Regions from separate parts of the Shewanella carassii genome, predicted to be linked through region 2. Evidence: predicted binding sites of a transcription regulator. Region 2 holds the regulator's gene; the other holds the start of a gene.
What was found. The regulator MetJ, encoded in region 2, represses methionine synthesis genes. The targets are predictions, from matches to a motif close to TAGACGTCTAGACGTCTA.
Positions count from the first base shown of each region.

Region 1: a site for MetJ is predicted at 1,828-1,845, ahead of metH (methionine synthase). Genes of this name have one in related genera too.

Region 1 is NZ_AP024618.1:3,667,233-3,672,602, forward strand. Features, by position in the region: gene K5621_RS16575 (ABC transporter ATP-binding protein) at 1-704, opposite strand, end outside; cobalamin riboswitch at 804-940, opposite strand; gene K5621_RS16580 (histidine phosphatase family protein) at 1,009-1,752, opposite strand; gene metH (methionine synthase) at 1,994-5,370, shown strand, end outside.
Region 2 is NZ_AP024618.1:3,819,474-3,824,843, forward strand. Features, by position in the region: gene K5621_RS17145 (bifunctional aspartate kinase/homoserine dehydrogenase II) at 1-888, opposite strand, end outside; gene metB (cystathionine gamma-synthase) at 905-2,065, opposite strand; gene metJ (met regulon transcriptional regulator MetJ) at 2,281-2,595, shown strand; gene K5621_RS17160 (sulfite exporter TauE/SafE family protein) at 2,671-3,414, shown strand; gene K5621_RS17165 (conjugal transfer protein TraF) at 3,422-4,615, opposite strand; gene nrfD (NrfD/PsrC family molybdoenzyme membrane anchor subunit) at 4,766-5,370, opposite strand, start outside.

The DNA of each region.
Region 1 (5,370 bases), 150 kb from region 2:
CCGAAGACACCGGCAATTCTGTCTTCGGTCAATACGCTCTGGGGCGAGCCGTGGGCAATACGGCGGCCGTTATCCAGCAGCAAGAGTTCGTCACACAGGGCCGAGGCCAGATTGAGATCGTGAATCGAGGCGATCACCGTGACCCCCAGGCTGCGCACCAGCTCGAGGATCTGGATCTGATAGCGGATATCCAGATGATTAGTGGGCTCGTCCAGGATCAAAAGCTTGGGGCGCTGCACTATGGCGCGGGCAATCAAGGCCCTTTGCTTCTCACCGCCGGAAAGCTGCGCGAAAGGCTCTGCGGCCTTGTGCTGCAACCCGACCTGCGCCAATGCCGCCTGCACCTGGGCCTTGTCGGTCGCCGATGGCATATCAAACAACCCCTTGTGGGGAGTCAGTCCCATGGCCACCAATTGAGTCAAATCCAGTGCCAACTGGGCCGGGGTATCCTGCAGCACCACGGCCACCTCTTTGGCGAAGGCTTTGGCAGACAAGCTATGGATATCCTGACCAAACAGCTGGATCTGGCCGCTGTCCGGGCGGATATAACGATAGAGGCAGCGCAGCAGGCTCGACTTACCGGCACCATTGGGGCCTATGAGCCCGAGCATCTTGCCACTTGGCAGCTCAAAACCCACATCGGCCAATACGCTGTGACCACCGGGAAGCCAGCTAAGCTGTTGCACCTTGAGTGCCAGGCTCATAACCGCCCCCCGACATTGAGCCTGTGACCGGCAGAAGGCTCAAGCTGCAGTGGAAGAATCATCTATTCGCTCCCCCGGTTTACCCGCCCGGGTTTCTGGTTTGGTTTATCAGCCTGGGCAGGTCTCCTGACTCGTCGCCAACGGCGACTCACAGTTGCGGGCACAGTCCGGGCTTTCCCGGTTCCCTGGGTTGGTTCACCTGCAAAGGCGCCAACACCCTGGCTGCTGCCGCACTTGGCGGCCATTTGGGGTTATTATCCCGGTTTTATCGCCCGGCACAATTGCCCGGCGCAATAGCGCAGCACTATTGCGGCCAGTGGAGCTTGCTGAAACACTGCCATTCCTGGTCACTTTCACCGCTGGCATCACGGCTGGCATAGAGGGTTATTCTGACCCAGGCCGCATAAGGTAGCTCCAAGGCGTTGAACACTGCCGCAGGCGGTATTTGCCCCGGCAGCAAAATCTCGGCCAGCAGCAGCCGGATAACCCCACTGTGAGTCAAGATCAGTGCCGCATCGGCGCTTGCTGAGGAACCAGAATCTCCTGAAACAGAGCTTTCGGAAGAACTAACCTCTCTAGCAAGCCAGCGCTGCACCATAGTCTGCCAGCCATCCAACACCCGGCTACGAAAGGCTGGCAGCGATTCCCCGCCCGGCGGAGTATTGGCCACGGGGTCACGCCAGAAGGCTTCAGCCGCCTCGCTATGCTGCTGATAGACACTCGCCACCTTCATGCCGTCCCAGTCACCGAAGTCCAGCTCCCAGAGCCAGTCATGCTGCTGCAGCGGCGCCGGGAAATAATCAGGCATATCGGCCTTGAGCTCGGCGGCAAAGGCCTGGCAACGCTGGGCCGGGGAGCTCAGCAGCGCCAGGCGTTCGGGCTGGCTCGGTAACTGCTCCAGCGCACTACTGATAGCCCGCCAGCTGCGCCACATCTGCGCTTTGCCCTCATCGCTCAGGGCCACATCACTGCGGCCGCGGATAATCTCGCCGCCTTCACATTCGCCGTGCCGCAGCAGATAGATATTCAGTTGCCTATGTTCAGCCACACACTTCTCCCGTCAGAGTCCGGTGGTTACCGGGCCAATTTAACCTTGCCGCAGGCCGCCGGAATCCGTATATTACGGACGTCTATACGTATAAATGTCCAAAATAACTTTCCGCGCCCACACACGCCTTTGGCTATCATGCCAGATAGTGTCCCGGGCGTCAGGTCGGCAGAGATGATGTCGCGGATGCCAAGCACCGCGAATGTAAAACAGCAATAAGACAGGTATGAAAGGTAACCCTATGGCGACTTCCCAGCACTCCCCAAGCCAGACAGAGCTCAAGCTCAAACAGACCCTCAAAGAGCGGATCCTGATTTTAGATGGCGCCATGGGCACCATGATCCAGGACTACAAGCTGGAAGAAGCCGATTACCGCGGCGAGCGCTTCAAAGATTGGCATTGCGATGTCAAAGGCAACAATGATCTGCTGGTACTGACCCAGAGCGAGATCATCAAGACCATTCACAGGGAATACCTGCTGGCCGGTGCCGACATCATAGAAACCAACACCTTCAACGCCACCACCATTGCCATGGCCGACTATGAGATGCAGAGCCTGGCGGCGGAGATCAATTACCAAGGCGCCAAAATCGCCCGCGAAGTGGCCGATGAGGTGGCCGCCGCCAGCGGTATTCCCCGCTATGTGGCCGGGGTGCTCGGCCCCACCAACCGCACCTGCTCCATCAGCCCGGATGTGAATGACCCCGGCTTTCGCAACATACATTTTGACGATCTTGTGTTGGCCTACAGCGAATCCACCGAGGCGCTGATCGCCGGTGGCGCCGACATCATCCTGGTGGAAACCATCTTCGATACTCTCAATGCCAAGGCGGCGCTGTTTGCCATCGAAAATGTGTTCGAGAAACTGGACCAAAGGTTGCCGGTGATGATTTCCGGCACCATTACCGATGCCTCGGGCCGCACCCTGACAGGGCAAACCACAGAGGCCTTTTACCATTCTCTCAGACATATCAAGCCTCTGAGCATAGGCCTCAACTGCGCCCTGGGCCCGAAAGAACTGCGGCCCTATGTCGAGGAGCTTTCCCGTATCAGCGAGTGCTTTGTCTCGGCGCACCCCAATGCCGGCCTGCCCAATGAATTCGGAGGCTATGACGAAACCCCGGCAGAGATGGCAGGCGTGATAGGCCCCTGGGCCGAAGAGGGGCTGCTCAATATTGTCGGCGGCTGCTGCGGCACCACGCCTGCGCATATCAAGGCGATTTCTGAAGCTGTTAGCCTTCATGCACCAAGGCCGCTGCCTGAGCTGCCGGTAGCATGTCGCCTCTCCGGACTGGAACCCCTGACCATAGATGCAAACAGCCTGTTTGTGAATGTGGGCGAGCGCACCAATGTCACCGGCTCGGCCCGGTTTCTCAAGTTAATCAAAGAAGGCCAGTACGAAACCGCGCTGGAGGTGGCCCGTGACCAGGTAGAAAACGGCGCCCAGATCATAGATATCAACATGGATGAGGGCATGCTCGACGGGGTAGAGATGATGCAGAAATTCCTCAACCTTATCGCCTCAGAGCCGGATATCAGCAAGGTGCCTGTGATGATAGACTCCTCCAAGTGGGAGGTGATTGAGGCCGGGCTCAAGTGCATTCAGGGCAAGGGAATAGTCAACTCCATCTCCCTCAAAGAGGGCGAGGCCAAGTTTATTGAACAGGCCAAACTGGTGAAGCGCTACGGCGCCGCCGCCATCATCATGGCCTTCGATGAACAGGGCCAGGCCGACACCCGGGAGCGCAAAACCGAAATCTGTACCCGTGCCTACCGGGTGCTGCTGGATAAGGTGGGCTTCCCGCCGGAAGATATTATCTTCGACCCCAATATCTTCGCCATCGCCACCGGCATAGAGGAGCACGATAACTATGCGGTGGACTTTATCGGCGCCATTGCAGATATCAAGGCCAACCTGCCCCATGCGATGATTTCCGGCGGGGTGTCCAACGTTTCTTTCTCCTTTCGCGGCAACAACCCGGTGCGAGAAGCCATTCATGCCGTATTCCTCTATCACGCCATCAAGGCGGGTATGGATATGGGCATAGTCAACGCCGGTCAGTTGGCCATCTATGACGATATCGACCCTGAGCTGAAGCAGAAGGTAGAGGCCGTGGTGCTCAACCTGCCCTGCCCGGTTGCCGACTCCAGTAACACAGAGCAGCTGCTCGAAGTCGCCGAGAAGTATCGCGGTGGCCCGGGCGGCGCAGGCAAGAAAGAAGATCTCGAATGGCGCAAGTTGCCGGTCAACAAGCGCCTGGAACACGCGCTGGTGAAAGGGATCACCGAATACATAGACGCCGACACCGAAGAAGCGCGCCTGCAGGCCAAGCGGCCGCTGGATGTGATTGAAGGCCCGCTGATGGACGGCATGAACGTGGTGGGCGATCTCTTTGGCGCCGGTAAGATGTTTCTGCCGCAAGTGGTCAAGTCCGCCCGGGTGATGAAAAAGGCGGTCGCCTATCTCAACCCCTATATCGAAGCCGAAAAAGTTGAAGGCCAGAGCAACGGTAAGGTGCTGATGGTCACAGTCAAGGGCGATGTTCACGACATAGGCAAGAACATAGTCGGTGTGGTGCTGGCCTGTAACGGCTATGAAGTGATAGATCTCGGTGTCATGGTGCCGGTGGAGAAAATCATCGAAGTCGCCAAGGCCGAGAAGGTCGACATCATAGGCATGTCCGGGCTCATTACCCCGAGCCTGGATGAGATGGTGCACAACGTTAAAACCTTCGAGCGCGAAGGTCTGACCCTGCCGGCGATTATCGGTGGTGCCACCTGCTCCAAGATCCATACCGCAGTGAAGATAGCGCCTCATTATCCCCATGGCGCCATCTATATCGCCGATGCATCGCGCGCCGTGCCCATGGTCAGCAAGCTCATCAACAATGAAACCCGCCAGGCCACCATAGACGAAACCTATCGCGAATATGAAATGATGCGCCAAAAGCGTCTGTCACAGACCAAGCGCAAGCAGATAGTGCCCTTGCAGGTAGCACGGGATAACCGCTGCAGCCACGACTGGGCCAACTACCAAGCAGTGAAGCCCAACACCCCGGGGATCCAGGTGTTTGACGACTATCCGCTTGAGGACTTACTCGAGCGCATCGACTGGACGCCGTTTTTCCGCGCCTGGGAGTTGCACGGTCATTTCCCGCAAATACTGGATGATGAAGTCGTCGGTACTGAGGCCCGTAAAGTCTATGCCGACGGCAAGGCGATGCTGGAGCAAATCATCCAAGAGAAGTGGCTCACCGCCAAGGGCGTTATCGGCCTCTTTCCCGCCAACAGCGTCAACTTCGATGATATCGAGATCTACACAGATGACTCACGCAGCCAAGTGTTGCTGACCACCCATCATCTACGGATGCAGCTGGAGCGGGTGGGCAACCACAACTTCTGTCTCTCTGACTTTGTTGCTCCCAAAGAGAGCGGCGTGACCGACTATATGGGGGGATTTGCGGTCACCGCCGGCCATGGCATCGATGCCCATATTGCCCGTTTCGAGGCGGCCCACGATGACTATAGCGCCATCATGCTCAAGTGTCTGGCCGACCGCCTGGCCGAAGCCTTCGCCGAGCGGATGCACGAGCGGGTGCGTAAGGAGTTCTGGGGTTA
Region 2 (5,370 bases):
AGCATCACTCTTGGGGGCTATCAGGGTAAAGTCGGTATGCGAGGCGTAGCTCGAACGCACCGCCAGGCTGACCTCGGTATCAAACAAAGGCTGCAGGGTACGGCAATGCAGTACCGGGGAGCCGAGCCGCGCCAGGCGGTCGGCCTCAGCCAGCGACATACTGCTCAGCAACCTGGCATCGGCAATCTTGTTGGGATCGGCATTGAACACCCCTTCGACATCTGTCCAAATGGTCACCCTGTCGATATCGGCCAGGCTGGCTATCAGGGTGGCACTGAAGTCGGAGCCGTTGCGACCGAGCAGCAGAGTTTCGCCTTGGCTATTGGCGCAGATAAAGCCGGTGATCACCAGACGCTCATCGGGATGCTCGGCCAGCAGCCGCTGCACCCTTTCGCGGGACTCATCGAGGCGAATCCTGGGTACTGCGCCCTCATCGGCAATCAACAAGCTGCGGGCATCCACATGGGAAGCGGCGACACCAGACTCCCGCAGCAGCGCCGCCATCAGTCTGGCCGACCAGCGTTCACCGAAACCCACCACCTGATTGCATTGGTATTCGCTGAGTTCAGGCAAAGACAATAAACTGGCCAGTTGCGCCTTATCTGTAGACAGACGCTCCCGCAGTTGACGTGCCTGTTCATTGCCCAGCAGCTGTTCAATCAGATTTTGCTGATAGCCGACAAGCTCCTGTAGCTCCTCCTGCCACAGAGCGCCCGACTCCTTCAGGTTCAACAGTTTATAGAGAAAATTAGTACTCTTGCCGGCGGCGGAAACCACTACAAGATCATCGGCATGACCATGGGTCAGCAAAATATGGGCGACCCGTCGGTAGCAATCGGCATCGGCGAGACTGGAACCGCCAAACTTATGTAGGTGACAACGTGCCATCTCAAGCTCCTTCAATTCAACAGTTTGCGGCTGCCGCCAATCCGGCGGCGATATCGTCTAGCAGATCCCGGCTATCTTCTATGCCCACAGACAAGCGAATAAGCGTATCTTTAATACCGGCTTCGGCGCGAGCCTCACTCGTCATGGCTCTGTGGGTCATGGTGGCGGGCACGGCCACCAGGCTCTCAACCCCTCCCAGGCTCTCGGCCACGGAAAACAGCCTGAGCGCGCCGAGGAAGGCAACCACCTGCGTCTCATCGCCCTTGAGTTCAAAACTCAGCATAGCGCCAAAGCCACTCTGCTGCCTGGCGGCAATCTCATGACCAGGGTGACTCTTAAGCCCCGGATAATAAACTTTGTCTACCACCGGGCTCTGGCTCAGCAGCGCCACTATGCGCTCGGCATTGGCCTGATGCTCGCGGATCCTCAGCGCCAGAGTACGCAGGCCTCGCAGGGTCAAGTAGCTATCGAAGGCGCCACCGCTCAGCCCAAGCGTGTTGGACCACCAGTGCAGCTGCTCTGCCAGTTCGGGATCTTTGGCAATCACGGCGCCGCCCACCACATCGCTGTGGCCATTGATGTATTTAGTGGTCGAGTGCACCACTATGTCGGCCCCCAACAGTAAAGGCTGTTGCAGCGCCGGCGATAAAAAGGTGTTGTCGGCCACCACCAATGCCCCCTGCTGGTGGGCCGCCTCGGCAATGGCGGTGATATCCACAACCCGCAGCAGCGGATTAGATGGCGTCTCGAGCCACACCATGCGCGGCTTTTGCGCCAGGGCAGCGGCGAGTGCTTGCGGGTCGGTTTGATCCAAAACCTGCAAACGAAACTGGCCCTTGGCGGCCAGATGGGTGAACAACCTATAGCTACCGCCATAACAGTCATGGGGCACCAACAAGAGGTCATCCGGCCCCAGCAGGTTGACCACCAGAGTAATGGCCGCCATGCCGGTCGCTGTAATTGCCGCACTGCAACCCTGTTCCAGCTCCCCCAAGGCATCCCCCAGAATGGAGCGGGTAGGATTACCCGAGCGGCTGTAATCAAAGGCTCTTGGCTGAGTGTGCCCCTCAAAGGCATAGTTGGTCGACAGATAGATGGGTGGCACCACGGCCCCGTGCTGGCTGTCTGATTCGATGCCCTGCCGGACCGCTGTGGTTGCTAATCGCCGCTCTGTCATAATCGACTCCTGAATGCTGAGGTTCGACACCATAAAGATGTCTGGACGTCTAAATCTAACCAATGACTATCCAGCCGTCAATAGGCATCAAGACGTTTGGACGTCCAAATGTATGGATTTCTGTTCATATTGCACAGATTTTGCAGGCAATCATTTGACTGTATCCTGTAAGGGTTTAAAATCTGCTGCGAATTAGTGAGATCACAGGTGAATCAATGACTGAATGGAATGGCGAATACATCAGCCCTTATGCCGAACACGGCAAGAAGAATGAGCAAGTGAAAAAAATCACTGTCTCTATTCCGTTGAAGGTACTGAAAGTATTGACCGATGAGCGCACCCGGCGCCAGGTAAACAACCTGCGGCACGCCACAAACAGCGAACTGTTGTGCGAAGCCTTCCTGCATGCCTATACCGGCCAGCCACTGCCCAATGATGAGGATTTGTCCAAAGACAAACCAGACAGCATCCCGGAAGAAGCCAAACGCATGATGGATGCCATGGGCATTGAATGGGAAGACATGGAATAAGTGTCTTATTCCTCTGAATTATCTTATTGTTGAACAAGGATCGCTGCGCGATCCTTTTCTTTTGGGAGCTTGCGAATGCTGTCACTGATAGATCCCGTCACCCTGTTGCTGGCATCCCTGATCATATTTACCGGCGCCCTGACCCAGTCGCTGATAGGCTTTGGCCTGGCCGTGGTAGCCACACCTTTGCTGTATATCGTCGATCCGGAACTGGTTCCCGTCCCTGTGATTGTGATGGGATTTTCTATCGCCCTGTTGACCTTGATACGCGAACGCGGCCACCTGGAATTCAACGGCTTGCAATATGCCTTGCTGGGACGACTCCCCGGCGGCCTGATTGGTGCCACCCTGTTGTTGCTGGCACCGCAACCGATTATGGGCTTGACCATAGCCCTGATTGTGGCCGTGGCCGTATTTCTCAGCTTCAGAAAATACAGCATTAAGATCAACCGCCTCAGCCTGTTTATTGCCGGGGTATTTTCCGGGATCTTCGGTACCGTGGCGGCCATAGGTGGACCACCTATGGCTCTGCTGCTGGCGGGTAAGGATGCCAGTCAGTTCCGCGCAGCGCTGTCGGCCTTCTTCATCTTCAGCTCCTTGATAGCCTTGATCATTCTCGGCTGTTTTGGCCTCTTGACCCTAAAGCATCTGTGGCTATCGCTGTTGCTGCTGCCTGCGGTATTTATTGGTTTTCTGGTCGCTGGCCGTTTGGTGGGCCGGGTGGATAAAGAGAAGACCCGCAGCTTAACCTTGGCGCTATGCACCCTGAGCGCCCTGTTGCTGACTATCAAGTCAACCCTGGCGCTCATCAACGGTTAAATCGCTGTTAGAAGTGATAGCTGGTTTGCAGTACTCCGCCTATGGCATCGTCACTGCCAAACATACCGGTGAGATCCAGCCGGAAGCTGTTGCCTATGGCGAACCCTGTCCCGAGTGAGTAGAGATCGGCGCTGTGATCATTGAGATCCTGGCGATAACCGAGCCGCAAAGCAACCCAGTCGGTAGGCCGGTATTCACCGCCTAAACGCCAATAGCGGCTGCCCTCAAGCTCGGCAAACTTGTCGTTGTCGGTAAGATCCAAGTCGCTGCTGAGCGAAAAAGCCGCCCAGTCATAGGCCACCCCGGCGGTAACCATAGGTTTCACCTGATAGGTAAGCTGCACGCCGCCGGCCTCTATGCTGCTTAAGTCCCGTTTGATGAGGTTACGACCGCTGACACCGATAACCAAACCATCCAATGGCTGGAATGCCAGGCCAAGATCCAGGTTAAAGCCTGAATCATCACTACGATAATCATCGTCGTTGAAGTCATCGGCATCGAAGTTATTGGCGCTGACGGCATAGTTGAAACTATCCAGCCGTTGCAGCTTGGGAGTGACTCCCACTGTCACCGGCATGTTGACGATAGATAGCGGATAGCTCACGGCAACCCCGAGCTCGGAAACCGCCCCGGCTACCACTCGCCCCTGGGAGGTCAAATCTTGGATTTCCGGCGGGTTATTGGGATCCAGATTATCCAGGGTATCAATATCTGCAGCGGCGATTTCGGCTATCCCCAGAGCATCGAGATAACTCTTGAACACAAAGGCATAGCTAAAACCATCCGAGGGCATGACCAACGCCATATTGATACCGGCACTAACGTAGGCGCTATTGCCCTGCAGCGATTGCAAGTCACCACTGAGGCGCTTTCGGTAGTCATCGATAGCCGCTGTGTCGGCGGCGTCTATGGCATTGACCAGAGCGTCATAGTTATCCTGCAGGGCGTCAAACTTATCGATCATCTGATCTTTATCGGCGCCATCGGCGCCTATGGTAGGAATGAGTAAACTGAAGTCACTGCTGCGGCGCGAGGGCAAAGCCAGCAGCGCCGGATTGGAAAAGGCCGCCGCCTCACGATTACCGGCCGCCACGGCAACGCCGCCCATGGCATCGGAGCGGGCCTCATAAACATCTTGCGCTGCCAGCGTCAGCGTACTGGCAAGCCCCGTGGTAAGCAGTGTCAACAGACTCAGTTTCATCTCATCACCCTCTTGTTTTTATCTATAACCTGACACAAGCGGTTATCTGGGTTAAAGATAGTCCAAATCTCGATGAAACTATGACATCAAACACAAAAAAGCCCGTATCAAATGATACGGGCTGAGGCAAAACAGGTTCAGAGGTGCTTGTTAACCAAGATAGCTCTGACCTGCATAGAGAATGAAGTGTCTAAGTGCCAGCACCCCGGTCAGACTGCAGCAGGCTACCGCCAACATGGCGCCCTTGGTGTGACGGGTACTCGCCGGTAGCAACAACATGGAAAGCAGTGGGATCCCAAAACCTATACCCACAACTCCAATCCAGAACACACTGGCCCAGACGCCACTTGTCAATGATGCCAGCGCCGCGGCGGCGGCACCGCCCTTGAAGTAGAGCGCGCAGAACAGCATGAACAGGAACAGAATTTCTGTCGCCATTATGGGCAGTTCCAGGCCATGCATCCGTCCCAGCTGCGGGCAGTGCTTGTCTGTCTTGAACAGCAGCAGCGCCACTACCGCATTGGCGGCCGCACCGGCCGACAAGCCGGACACCAGGAACAGCGCCGGTAATACGGCAGTGTTCAGCATGGGATAGGCATTCATGGCGGAGATCAGGAAGCCGGTATAGGCCCCCACGACAATCGCCAGCACGAACAGCAGCACTTCCATGGTCTTGCGCAGGCCAGTCAGTGATTCTGCAATCCCTTTAAGGAAGCCCAAACCCCAGTTACCGAGATCATCTTTCAGCACGACCA